Regions from separate parts of the Burkholderia sp. L-4 genome, predicted to be linked through region 3. Evidence: predicted binding sites of a transcription regulator. Region 3 holds the regulator's gene; each other region holds the start of a gene.
What was found. Region 3 encodes LexA, which represses DNA repair genes until DNA is damaged. Its sites were predicted from a motif close to ACTGTATNNNNATACAGT; they were not measured.
Positions count from the first base shown of each region.

Region 1: the regulator LexA is predicted to act here: its motif matches at 1,404-1,421, upstream of imuA (translesion DNA synthesis-associated protein ImuA).
Region 2: the regulator LexA is predicted to act here: its motif matches at 1,906-1,923, upstream of AC1VVG_RS23515 (DUF2471 family protein).
Region 4: the regulator LexA is predicted to act here: its motif matches at 1,875-1,892, upstream of recA (recombinase RecA).

Region 1 is NZ_JBXEOX010000001.1:3,219,011-3,222,214, forward strand. It holds gene AC1VVG_RS14990 (Y-family DNA polymerase) at 1-750, opposite strand, end outside; gene imuA (translesion DNA synthesis-associated protein ImuA) at 683-1,390, opposite strand; gene AC1VVG_RS15000 (ABC transporter ATP-binding protein) at 1,538-2,332, opposite strand; gene AC1VVG_RS15005 (ABC transporter permease) at 2,334-3,204, opposite strand, start outside.
Region 2 is NZ_JBXEOX010000002.1:1,462,190-1,465,393, forward strand. It holds gene AC1VVG_RS23510 (NADPH-dependent 2,4-dienoyl-CoA reductase) at 1-1,412, shown strand, start outside; gene AC1VVG_RS23515 (DUF2471 family protein) at 1,437-1,847, opposite strand; gene AC1VVG_RS23520 (LysR family transcriptional regulator) at 1,986-2,879, opposite strand; gene AC1VVG_RS23525 (NAD(P)H-dependent oxidoreductase) at 2,966-3,204, shown strand, end outside.
Region 3 is NZ_JBXEOX010000001.1:1,754,629-1,757,832, reverse strand. It holds gene cysT (sulfate ABC transporter permease subunit CysT) at 1-177, opposite strand, end outside; gene AC1VVG_RS08250 (sulfate ABC transporter substrate-binding protein) at 299-1,336, opposite strand; gene lexA (transcriptional repressor LexA) at 1,601-2,248, shown strand; gene AC1VVG_RS08240 (hypothetical protein) at 2,275-2,610, shown strand; gene AC1VVG_RS08235 (DUF2939 domain-containing protein) at 2,640-3,204, shown strand, end outside.
Region 4 is NZ_JBXEOX010000001.1:3,011,572-3,014,775, forward strand. It holds gene recX (recombination regulator RecX) at 1-726, opposite strand, end outside; gene recA (recombinase RecA) at 726-1,799, opposite strand; gene AC1VVG_RS14080 (response regulator transcription factor) at 1,988-2,716, shown strand; gene AC1VVG_RS14085 (sensor histidine kinase N-terminal domain-containing protein) at 2,734-3,204, shown strand, end outside.

The DNA.
Region 1 (3,204 bases), 1.5 Mb from region 3:
CAATTCGAGCCGCACGTCGAACACCGGCGGCACCGCCATCCACGCGAGCGGCTCGACCGCGTCGCCGTACGCACGATCGAGCGCGGCCAGCAGCGCGGGGCCGCAGCGACGCTGCAACCCCGCACGCGGAAGACCGCGCAGATCGGCGAGCGTGCGGCAGCCGAGGCCGTCGAACCAGCCCGCGTACGGGCGCGCATCGGGCAGCAGCACGCAGGGCAGCCGGTCGAGCGAACGGACGAGCGAAGCCGGGCGCGCAACGCGGCGCCGGAGACGCGCCCGCGCCGACGTGCGCGCGAGCAGCCACGCGCCGCGCCCGGTCGGCGCGGCGGACAGGCGCGCCGCATAACCGAGCGCCGCGAGCGTCGCGCGCACCTGGCGGCACAGCGACGGCAGGCCGCCGAACAGCCGCAGGCTCGGGCCGACGTCGACGATCAGCGTGGCTTCGTCGTCGAGCGCGACGCACGGCGAGAAACGCAGCAATGCGAGCGCGACCGCGCGCAGCGCATCGGCTTCGCGCGCGGGATCGCGTTCGACGAGCTGCGTCTCGGGCGCGAGCGTGAGCACGCCGCCGCGCTTCATGCCCGCGCGCACGCCCCGCCGCTGCGCGGCCGCATCGGCGATCAGCACGACACCCTGCTCGAGCACCGCACAGCCTGCGTCGCCTGCCTCGCCGGCCGCTGCGTCAGACGGCGGCGGGACGCACACGTCGAGCGGCAGGCGCGGCAGATGGATGCCGAGCAAGACGCGCATAGCGGCTCTCCACGATGGGCGACGGCAGGTCGAGCACGAGCGGCTCGCCGCGCGCCGGGCCGCGACGCTTGACGATGTCGAGCGACACGCCGCCCGGCACCGGATACAGCGCGACGCGCAGCACGGCCGGCGACGGCTGCCGCGCGGCCGACAGCGGGCGCAGCATCACGAACAGCGTGTCGCCCGTGCGCGCGGCCGCGAGATGCAGGCGCCGCAGCGCATCGGGCCGCGCCTCCTGCCAGAGCAGCAGCGCGCCGCAGCACCCCGTCCTGAGCGCCTGCTCGGCGGCCCACAGCGCATCGGTGCGGCTGCCGGCGCGCAGCCACAGCAGCGCGTCGGCCGGCACGCCGAGACTGGCGAGCGCGGTCGCATGCGGCGATTGCGGCGGCGCGACGAGCGCGAGCGGACGCCGCGCACTGACGGTACGGGCCAGCGCGGGCGCGAGCAGCCGCATCTCGCCGCAGCCCGGCTGCGCGGCCAGCAGTTCGACGAGCCCGCCGACCGGCCAGCCGCCGCCCGGCAATTCGGCCGACAGCGGCGCGAAGCCGGTCTCGATCGTGCGCGGACCGCCGCGCGCGAGCTGCGAGCCGCGCCAGAGCGACGGATGAAGGGATTCGGGAGAAATGGAGGATGCGAGCATGACGCCACCCACAACTGTATGGATATACAGTATATGGCAATGCGCCCGCGTCGCACAGCACCGGTGCGAAACCGGTTTTCGTCAGAGGAAAGCCGGGAGGACGCCGGCGCGCGCGTCAGGTCATCGCACGCCGGCCGGCCCCGCCCGTCAGCCGAGCAGCAGCGCGTCGTCGTCGAGCTGCTCGTGACGCACCTTCTCGAACATCTGCAGCAGGTCCGGCACGTCGAGCCCCTTGCGCGCATCGCCCGACACGTCGAGCACGACCTGCCCCTGGTGCAGCATCACCGTGCGGTCGCCGTAGTCGAGCGCCTGCCGCATGCTGTGCGTGACCATCATCGTCGTCAGTTTGCTCTCGGCGACGATGCGCGCGGTCAGCTCCAGCACGAACGCGGCCGTCTTCGGGTCGAGCGCGGCCGTGTGCTCGTCGAGCAGCAGGATCCGCGACGGCCGCAGCGACGCCATCAGCAGGCTCACGGCCTGCCGCTGGCCGCCGGACAGCAGCCCGATCCGGTCGGTCAGCCGGTTCTCGAGGCCGAGGTTCAGGAGCCGCAGCTTGTCGCGGAACAGTTCGCGCGACGGCCGGTCGAGCGCGGCGCGAAAGCCGCGCCGCACGCCGCGCGCCATCGCGAGCGCCATGTTCTCCTCGATCGTCAGCGCCTCGCAGGTGCCGGCCATCGGATCCTGGAACACGCGCGCGACGAGGTGCGCGCGGTCCCACGCGGCCTTGCGCGTCACATCCGCGCCGTCGATCGCGATGCGCCCCGCATCGACCGGCTGGTCGCCGCTGACCGCATTGAGGAAGGTCGACTTGCCGGCGCCGTTCGAGCCGATCACCGCGACGAACTGGCCGTCGGGAATCTCGAGCGACAGCCCGCGCAGCGCGCGCGTCTCGATCGGCGTGCCGGGATTGAACGTGAGTTTGAGATCGTGTGCGGACAGCATGTCATGCTCCTCCGTTCTTGCGCGCGAACAGCTTCTTGCGCGTCGCCGGCAGCACCAGCGCGAGCGTGACGAGCGCGGCCGTCACGAGGTTCAGGTCCTGCGCCTTCAGGCCGATGAATTCGCTGTTCAGCGCGAGCGCGATGAAGAAACGGTAGACGATCGCGCCGAGCACGACCGCGAGCGTCGTCAGCACGAGCCGGCGCGCGGGCAGCAGCGTCTCGCCGATGATCACGGCGGCCAGCCCGATCACGATCGTGCCGATCCCCATCGAGATGTCCGAGCCGCCCTGCGTCTGCGCGAACAGCGCGCCGGCGAGCGCGACGAGCGCGTTCGACAGCGCCATCCCGGCGAGCGTCGCGCGGCCGGTCGCGATGCCTTGCGCGCGCGCCATCCGCGGGTTCGCGCCGGTCGCGCGCATCGCGAGGCCGAGCTGCGACGAGAAGAACCAGTCGAGGCCGAGCTTCGCGACCACGACGACGATCGCGAGCAGCGCCGGGCGCAGCACGTAGTCGGGCATCCAGTCCGGCTGCAGCACGGTGAACAGCGTCGGCTCGGTGATCAGCGGCACGTTCGGCCGGCCCATGATCCGCAGGTTCACCGAGTAGAGCGCGATCATCATCAGGATGCTGGCGAGCAGATCCATGATCTTCAGGCGCACGTTCAGCCAGCCGGTGACGAAGCCGGCCAGCGCACCCGCGACGATCGCGAGCAGCGTCGACGTGAACGGGTCGTAGCCGGCCGAGATCAGCGTCGCGGCGACGGCGCCGCCGAGCGGAAAGCTGCCGTCGACGGTGAGGTCGGGGAAGTTGAGGATGCGGAACGAGATCAGCACCCCGAGGGCGACGAGGCTGAAGATCAGGCCGATCTCCAGT
Region 2 (3,204 bases), on a different contig from region 3:
TCGGCCGCGATTTCATCCTGATCTACCGGCTGTCGATGCTCGACCTGATTCCGGACGGCAGCGACTGGAGCGAAACCGTGCAGCTCGCGAAGGCCGTCGAGCGCGCGGGCGCGACGATCATCAACACGGGGATCGGCTGGCACGAGGCGCGTGTGCCGACGATCGCGACGTCGGTGCCGCGCGGCGCGTTCGCGTGGGTGACGAAGAAGATGAAGGGCGAGGTCGGCATTCCGCTCGTGACGACCAACCGGATCAACCGGCCCGAAGTGGCCGAGCAGATTCTCGCGGACGGCTGCGCGGACATGGTGTCGATGGCGCGCCCGCTGCTCGCCGATGCCGAATTCGTCGTCAAGGCCGCGCAGGGCCGCGCCGACGAGATCAACACCTGCATCGGCTGCAACCAGGCGTGCCTCGATCACGCGTTCAGGAACAAGATCGCGTCGTGCCTGCTGAATCCGCGCGCGTGCCACGAGACGGAGCTGAAATACACGCCCGCACCGCAGCCGAAGCGCATCGCGGTGGTGGGCGCCGGGCCGGCCGGGCTCGCATGCTCGACCGTGCTCGCGCAGCGCGGCCATCACGTCGACCTGTTCGACGGCGCGGCCGAGATCGGCGGTCAGTTCAACATGGCGAAGCAGGTGCCGGGCAAGGAGGAGTTTCACGAGGCGCTGCGCTACTTCGGCCGCCAGGTCGAGCTGACCGGCGTGAACCTGCACCTGAACCGCCGCGTCGACGCGAGCGACCTGATCGCGGGCGGCTACGACGAGATCGTGCTCGCGACCGGCGTCGCGCCGCGCGACCCGAAGATTCCGGGGCAGGATGGGCCGAACGTGCTCAGCTATATCGACGTGCTCGCGGGCAAGCAGCCGGTCGGGCGGCGCGTCGCGGTGGTCGGCGCGGGCGGGATCGGCTTCGACGTGGCCGAATACCTGGTGCAGGACGGCGAATCGCCGGCGCTCGATCTGCCGGCGTGGAAGGCCGAGTGGGGCGTGACCGACCCCGCCGCGACGCGCGGCGGCGTGACGCGCGCGCAGGTCCCGGCGCCCGCGCGTGAAGTGACGCTGCTGCAGCGCAAGGCCGCGCCGCTCGGCAAGGGGCTCGGCAAGACGACCGGCTGGATTCACCGCGCGACGCTGAAGATGAAGCAGGTGAAGATGATCGGCGGCGTGAACTACGAATTGATCGACGCGCGCGGGCTGCACGTGTCGTACGGCGAGCAGCGCACCGATCACGAACTGATCGAAGCCGACACGATCGTGCTCTGCACGGGGCAGGAGCCGCAGCGCGCGCTGCTCGCGCCGTTGCAGGCGGCCGGGCGCCCGGTGCACCTGATCGGCGGCGCGGAGCTGGCCGCCGAACTCGATGCGAAGCGTGCGATCGACCAGGGCGCGCGGCTCGCGGCGCGGCTGTAACGGGACGGCCGCGCGTCGCGGCGGTCACTCCATCTCGACGCGTTGCGCCTCGCGCTCTTCCGCTTCCAGCATCGCCTTGACGATCAGGTAGACGGCGGGCAGATCGTCGTCGTCGCGTTTCCAGTCGACGGCTTCCTCGATGTCCGCGGCGACCATCCGGCTGTCGCGCAGCCGGATGAAGGCATCGACGACGGCCGGATCGTTGCGGTTCAGGAAGCCGGTGTTCGAGAACGCCAGCTCCTCGACATTCAGCAGCGCCTGCCAGCTCATCGTGCGGACGGCGGCCGGATGGCTGCGGCGCCGCAAGCCGAGCGCCCGCTGCGCGGGGCCGCCGACGACACGCTGAAGATCGACGACCGCCTGCCGCGCGGCGCGCTCGAAGTGGACGGGATTGAAGCCGGGTTGCTCGGGATCGAATGCGGATGACTGGAACATGGTCGCCTCACTAAAGACCGTCTCGGGTGACGGAATTCGGGTCAAATGACGCAGAAACACTGTAAATATATACAGTAATCGACGCACTTTCAAGCCCCCGATGACAGCAGGCGGCAGTCGTCCGGCAACCGGGCCGGTTCAGACCGCCGCCGCGATCGTCTCCCGCAGCCACCGATGCGCCGGGTCGCGATGCACGCGTTCATGCCACAGCATCGACATTTCATAGCCGGGCACCTCGACCGGTGCGTCCACCACGCGCAACGCGGGCACGTCGCGCACCAGCCGCTCGGGCAGCATCGCGACGAGATCGGTGCTCGCGACGGCCGACATCACGAACAGGAAGTGCGGCACCGACAGCACGACGCGCCGCGTGGCGCCGACCCTCGCGAGCACTTCGTCCGTCACGCCGAAGAAGCCGCCGCCGTCGGGCGACACGATCACGTGTTCGAGCGTGCCGAACTGCGCGAGCGTCGGGCGCCGCTTCAGCTTCGGATGCCCGGCGCGGCCGATGAGCACGTAGCGTTCGACGAACAGCGGCAGGCGCCGCATGCCGGCCGGCGACCCGTCGCTCGTATGGAACACGAGGTCGATGCCGTTTCGTTCGGTATCCTGCTCGATGCGCGGCGGTACGAGTTCGACCACGGCGAGCCGCGTACCGGGCGCGGCCGAGCGTAGCGTATTCAGCGCGGGCAGCACGATCGTCGATTCGCCGTAGTCGGTCGCGGCCACGCGCCACGTGTTCGTCGCGGTCGCGGGATCGAACGGCGTGGCCGGCACCACCGCGCGCTCGATCGCTTCGAGCGCATCGCGCAACGGCTCGCGCAGCGCTTCCGCACGCGCGGTCGGCCGCATCCCGCGCGGCCCCGGCAGCAGCAGCGGATCGCCGAACAGGTCGCGCAGCTTCTGCAGCTGCACGCTGACCGACGGCTGCGACATGTTCAGCTTCCCGGCCGCGCGCGTGACGTTGTGCTCGGCCAGCAGCACGTCCAGCGTGACGAGCAGGTTCAGATCGAGCCGTCTGAGATTGTCCATGGCTATACCTGGAATATCAGGAATTCATTTCAAATATACCTTCGGCAGGCGCATCCTGCAGTCATTCAATCGACGGAGTGACGAACATGAATGTGCTGATCGTGTATGCCCATCCCGAACCGCGGTCTCTGAACGGCGCGTTGCGCGACTTTGCCGTCGGGCATCTCGAGGCGGCCGGCCACGCGGTGCAGGTGAGCGACCTGTACGCGATGAACTGGAAGGCGGCATTCGATGCGAACGACGTGACCGACCGTGCGCCCGGCGCGCGTTTCGATCCGTCGCTCGATTCGAAGCGCGCATTCGCGGCGGGCACGCAAAGCGACGA
Region 3 (3,204 bases):
GAGCACGCGCGGCGACGTGACGGCGGTGACGAACTGGTCCCACGACAGCGTCGCGGTCTTCAGGAACGTGGCGGCGAGCGGGATCAGCACCACGAGGCTCAAATAGGCCACCGTGATGCCGAGTGTCACGCCGAAACCGGGCAGCGCGCTCGGCTTGCGAAAGGTGTACGTCGTCATCGGATGCTCTTGCTGGGTCGATGCTGCTCACGGGTCCGACGCAAACGCCGGCGCAGTGAATCGCGCCGGCGGGCCGTCGGGGAGGCGGCGCGCTGCGTGGCGCGCCGCTGTCGTTATGGCGTTACTGCGGCTTGTAGATCGAGTCGAACACGCCGCCGTCCGCGAAATGCGTCTTCTGCGCATTCGTCCAGCCGCCGAACGTGTCGTCGACCGTGTACAGCTTCAGCTTCGGGAACTGCTTCGTCAGTTCCGCCGGCACGTTCTTCGAACGCGGCCGGTAGTAGTTGCGCGCCGCGATCTCCTGGCCCTGCGGGCTGTACAGGAAGTTCAGGTACGCTTCGGCCAGCTTGCGCGTGCCCTTCTTGTCGACCACCTTGTCGACCACCGCGACGGGCGGCTCGGCCAGGATGCTCACCGACGGCACGACGATCTCGAACTTGTCGGTGCCGAATTCCTTCACCGACAGGAATGCCTCGTTTTCCCACGCGATCAGCACGTCGCCGATGCCGCGCTGCACGAAGCTCGTCGTCGCGCCCCGCGCGCCCGAATCGAGCACGCCGGCGTTCTTGTAGAGCTTCGTGACGAATTCCTTGGCCGTCTGCTCGTTGCCGCCCGGCTTGTGCACCGCGTACGCCCATGCCGCCAGGTAGTTCCAGCGTGCGCCGCCCGACGTCTTCGGGTTCGGCGTGACGATCGAGATGCCCGGCTTGGTCAGATCGTCCCAGTCCTTGATCCCCTTCGGATTGCCCTTGCGCACCAGGAACACGATCGTCGACGTGTACGGCGACGCGTTGTCGGGCAGGCGCTTCTGCCAGTCCTTGTTCACGAGCCCCTTGTTCGCGAGCGCGTCGATGTCGTACGCGAGCGCCAGCGTGACGACGTCGGCCTGCAGGCCGTCGAGCACCGAGCGCGCCTGCGCGCCCGACCCGCCGTGCGACTGCTTGAAGTTGACGGTCTCGCCCGTCTTCGCCTTCCACTCCTTGCCGAACGCCTGGTTGAAGTCCTGATACAGCTCGCGCGTCGGGTCGTACGACACGTTCAGGAACGTCGTATCGGCCCGGGCATGCGTCGCGACGCCCAGCGCCGCCGCCGCGCCCAGCGCGAGTGTTGCGATCAGGCGGCCCACTCCGCCCACCAGCCCCGTATTGCGCTTCGCCATCCTTGGTTCTCCAGTGTTGTCGGTATTGCGATGTCGGGCCAGTCTAGCGAACGGGTTACATGATTAAAAATAATCGTTCCTCATTTTTTAATACTCAAAAGTGCTAACGCAGACGGGACGGACGGTTGCGGCAGATAAACCGCCGTCGGGGCGTCGCAAAATCACGCCGGAACCGGCGCGATCGCGTCGAACCTCACGTAACACTTGAAATTCGCGAAGTACTGTATAAAAATACAGCTCACTGTCTATCCATACAGTTGAGCCATGACCAAACTCACCGCCCGTCAGCAGCAAGTGTTCGACTTGATCCGTCGCGCGATCGAGCGCTCCGGATTCCCGCCCACCCGTGCCGAGATCGCGGCCGAGTTGGGCTTCAGTTCGCCGAATGCGGCCGAGGAGCACCTGCGCGCGCTGGCGCGCAAGGGCGTGATCGAGCTGGCCGCCGGCGCGTCGCGCGGCATCCGCCTGCTCGGCATCGACGACGCCCCGCATCAGTTCACGCTGCCGCACGCCGGCCTGATGCAGCTGTCGCTGCCGCTCGTCGGCCGCGTCGCGGCCGGTAGCCCGATCCTCGCGCAGGAGCACATCTCGCAGCACTACGCGTGCGATCCCGCGCTGTTCACGAGCAAGCCCGACTACCTGCTGAAGGTGCGCGGCCTGTCGATGCGCGACGCCGGCATTCTCGACGGCGACCTCCTCGCCGTGCAGAAGCGCACGGAGGCAAAGGACGGCCAGATCATCGTCGCGCGTCTCGGCGACGACGTCACGGTCAAGCGCCTGATGCGCCGGCCTGGCGGTCTCGAGCTGATCGCGGAGAACCCGGATTACGAAAATATCTTCGTCAAGGCCGGCAGCGCGGAGTTCGCGCTGGAAGGCATCGCCGTCGGACTGATCCGATCAGGCGAACTCTGACATTCCGTCTCGCTGAGGAGAACATCATGGAACGCCTTGCCCGTCTGCTGCCTTTCCGTCAATTCGGCCGCCTGCGTCATCTGCGCGGCCGCACGCCCTGCGCACCGCTGTCCGCGGCCGCGCCCGTGCAAGAAGAAGTCGCAGTCGAACGGCAGGCGTCCCTGCTGCCGTCGGCGCTCCCCGCGTTCGCGCGGGTATCGCTGAACGCCGGCCTGAATCATGCGGAACCCGCGCGCCGGGCGCCGGTGCGCGTCTATCACGGCCGTTCGCGGCTGATCATGGTCGGCACGATCGACGCCGTATGCCGGATGATCGACCGCTGCATCGCGGAGGAACGATCGGCTACGCCGGGTGGTCTCTGATTGCGGAACATCCCCGCACCGGAGGCAACGTGACTGGATCGTCGGGCCGCGCATGGCGGCTCAAGCCCCTGCTGATCGTCGTGCTGGCCGTCGCCGTCGTGGCGGCGGTCGGCTACGCGTACGCGTCGCCGTACGTCGCGCTCGGTCGCCTGAAATCGGCGATCGACGCGCGCGACGCGCAGGCCATCAGCGAATACGTCAATTTTCCGTCGCTGCGCATCAGCCTGAAGCAGCAGGTGACGGAAGAGTTGATGCGCCGGATCGACGCGGTGAAGAAGAACAATCCGTTCGCGGTGATCGGCGCGCTGATCGGGTCCGCACTGATCGGCCCGCTGGTCGATGCGTACGCGACGCCGGAGGGCGTGGCCGCGCTGATGAGCGGATTGCCGCCGCGCGGCAATCCGGGCGAGCGTCCGCCCGAATGGTCGAATCAGCCGCAAGTCGATGCGTCAGCCGACACGCCCGCCCGTCCGGCGCCGGCGAGCGCCGCCGGCCCCGTCAGCAACGCGGCCGCAACAGCTGCGTCATCACCCGCATCCACGTCTGCCGCGCCGGCCAGCGCGGGCGATGCAACGCATCCGCCGCATCAGCAGC
Region 4 (3,204 bases), 1.3 Mb from region 3:
GGCCTGCGCACGGGCCCATTCGGTCTCGCGCAACTGCGCGTTCACTTCCTCGACGAGCGTGTCGCCGACTGCGTGACGCTTCAGCTCGCTGACGATGCGCGCGACGCCGACGCGCGATGCGCGGCGATGCACGAGGCTCTCGGCGAAGCGCGCATCGGACAACCAGCCGTCCTTTTCCAGCGCATCGAGCACCGGCTCGACGGATTCTTCTTCGCCGACGTAAGGCGCGAGCTTGCGCGCGAGTTCCGCGCGACTGTATTCACGCCTCGACAAATAGCCGAGCGCACGGCCCTTCAATGAACGTGGCGGTTTCGACGACTTGCGTTCGGCGGTCCCGGGCGTGTCGCCGGATGAAGTACCGGAAGACGCACCGGACGCACGGCGCGTGCGGCGCGGATGCTGGCTGCTGCGGGTATAGACGTCTTCCCGTGCCGGCGCCGACGCATCGGCTGCGCGATCGCCCGGGAAGCGGACACCGGACACGCGACGGCGTGACCGGTCGTGCGCGTCGAACGATTCGTCGTCGTCGAACGGATCGTCGGGCGCGGCAATCTCAAACGAAACGAGGGCATCGCCGGATGCCCTCGTCACGGTGCGGTTCGCGGCATCGCTGCCCGCGGCCCGCCGGTCGGCGCCCGAGGATCCGGCTCGCCGGCCGGAGCGACCCGCCGCTTCGGGCGCGTCGCTCTCCGCCGGCTCGCCAGCCTGACCTCGGCGCGCAACCATCACTCTTCTTCGTCCACCGCCTCGGCTTCGTTGCCGACTACGCCATCGGGCATGCTGGCGACACCGAGCGATTCACGGATGCGGTTCTCGATCTCGCGTGCGATTTCCGGATTTTCACGCAGGAATTCACGCGCGTTGTCCTTGCCCTGGCCGATCTTCTCGCCGTTGTAGCTGTACCAGGCGCCCGCCTTGTCGACGATCTTCGCCTGCACGCCGAGATCGATGATCTCGCCCTGGCGCGAAATGCCTTCGCCATACAGGATGTCGAAAATCGCTTCGCGGAACGGCGGCGACACCTTGTTCTTGACGACCTTCACGCGGGTTTCGTTGCCGATCACCTCGTCGTTCTTCTTGATCGAGCCGATCCGGCGGATGTCGAGACGCACCGACGCATAGAACTTCAGCGCGTTGCCGCCCGTCGTGGTTTCCGGGTTGCCGAACATCACGCCGATCTTCATCCGGATCTGGTTGATGAAGATCACGAGGCAGTTCGTGCGCTTGATCGTGCCGGTCAGCTTGCGCAACGCCTGCGACATCAGGCGGGCCTGCAGACCCGGCAGCGAATCGCCCATCTCGCCTTCGATTTCGGCCTTCGGCACGAGCGCCGCGACCGAGTCGATGACGATCATGTCGATCGAGCCCGAGCGCACCAGCGCGTCGGTGATTTCGAGCGCCTGCTCGCCGGTGTCCGGCTGCGAGATCAGCAGTTCCGGCACGTTCACGCCGAGCTTCGACGCGTATTGGACGTCGAGCGCGTGCTCGGCGTCGATGAACGCCGCGGTGCCGCCCAGCTTCTGCAGTTCGGCGATGACCTGCAGCGTGAGCGTGGTTTTACCCGACGATTCCGGACCGTAGATCTCGACCACCCGGCCGCGCGGCAGGCCGCCGACGCCCAGCGCGATGTCGAGACCCAGCGAGCCCGTGGAGACGACCTGGATGTCCTCGGCCGCTTCGCCGTCGCCCATCCGCATGATCGACCCCTTGCCGAACTGCTTCTCGATCTGCGCGAGTGCGGCCGCCAGCGCCTTGCTCTTCTCGGCGGTCATCCCGGAGCCCTTCTTGCTATCTTCCATGAATCGTCCTTTGCTATGATGAGCAGCGTCTGTTAAAGGCGCGCCCGCTTTCAAGCGCCGCCCACGAATGCAGACACTGTATAAAAAAACAGTAGTTTATGCAAGCCCGCAATGCGGGGCGTTGTACACGAATAACTCCGGAGACAGCCGCGTCGGCGCGAACGCCTCGCCGGCCATCGGTCAGCAACATGCGAATCCTCATCGCCGAAGATGACAGCATACTCGCGGACGGCCTCACCCGGTCACTCCGCCAATCGGGCTATGCGGTCGATCACGTGAAGAGCGGCGTCGATGCCGACACCGCGCTGTCGATGCAGACTTTCGACCTGCTGATCCTCGATCTCGGACTCCCGAAAATGTCCGGGCTCGAAGTGCTCAAGCGCCTGCGCGCGCGCAACTCCAACCTCCCCGTGCTGATCCTGACGGCCGCCGACAGCGTCGACGAACGCGTGAAGGGGCTCGACCTCGGCGCCGACGACTACATGGCCAAGCCGTTCGCGCTCAACGAGCTCGAGGCGCGCGTGCGCGCGCTGACCCGGCGCGGCGCGGGCGGCGGCCCGACCGTCGTGCGCCACGGCTCGCTCGCGTTCGACCAGGTCGGCCGCATCGCGTACGCGAACGATCACGTGCTCGATCTCTCCGCGCGCGAACTCGGCCTGCTCGAAGTGCTGCTGCAGCGGATCGGCCGGCTCGTGTCGAAGGAGCAGCTCGTCGATCACCTGTGCGAATGGGGCGAGGAAGTCAGCAACAACGCGATCGAAGTCTACGTGCACCGGCTGCGCAAGAAGATCGAACCGAGCGGCGTGCGGATCTCGACCGTGCGCGGCCTCGGCTATTGCCTCGAGAAGGCCGCGCCCGCCGCGCCGGCCGATACGGCAGCGCCCCAGCCCGCGACGGCCGGCACGCCGCTGCGCTGACGGCGGGCGGCGCCGCGATGGCCACGCCGGCCCATTCCCGCCATCCGACCGGCGCGCCGTCGTCGGCCGCCGACGAGGCGCGCGACGCGCGCTACGAGAACCCGTTCGCGCCGCCCGACGAAACCGAATCGCCCGAGGCGCCGCGCCCGCGCTCGCTGTTCGGCGAGATCCTCGACTGGATGCTCGCGCCGCTGCTGCTGCTGTGGCCGATGAGCATCGCCGTCACCTACCTCGTCGCGAAGACGATCGCGAACGGCCCGTTCGACCGTGCGCTCGAAACCAACGCGTACGTGCTCGCCCGGCAGATTCATCCGGTCAACGGCGTCGCCGAGCTGACGCTGCCGGAGCAGACGCGCGACTTCCTGCGCGCGGACAACGTCGACAGCGTTTACTTCCAGGTGCTCGGCACGCGCGGCGAACTGGTCGCCGGTGAAGCCGACATGCCGCTGCCGCGCGACGAGGACCGCCCGCCGCCCGGCGTCGTCGTG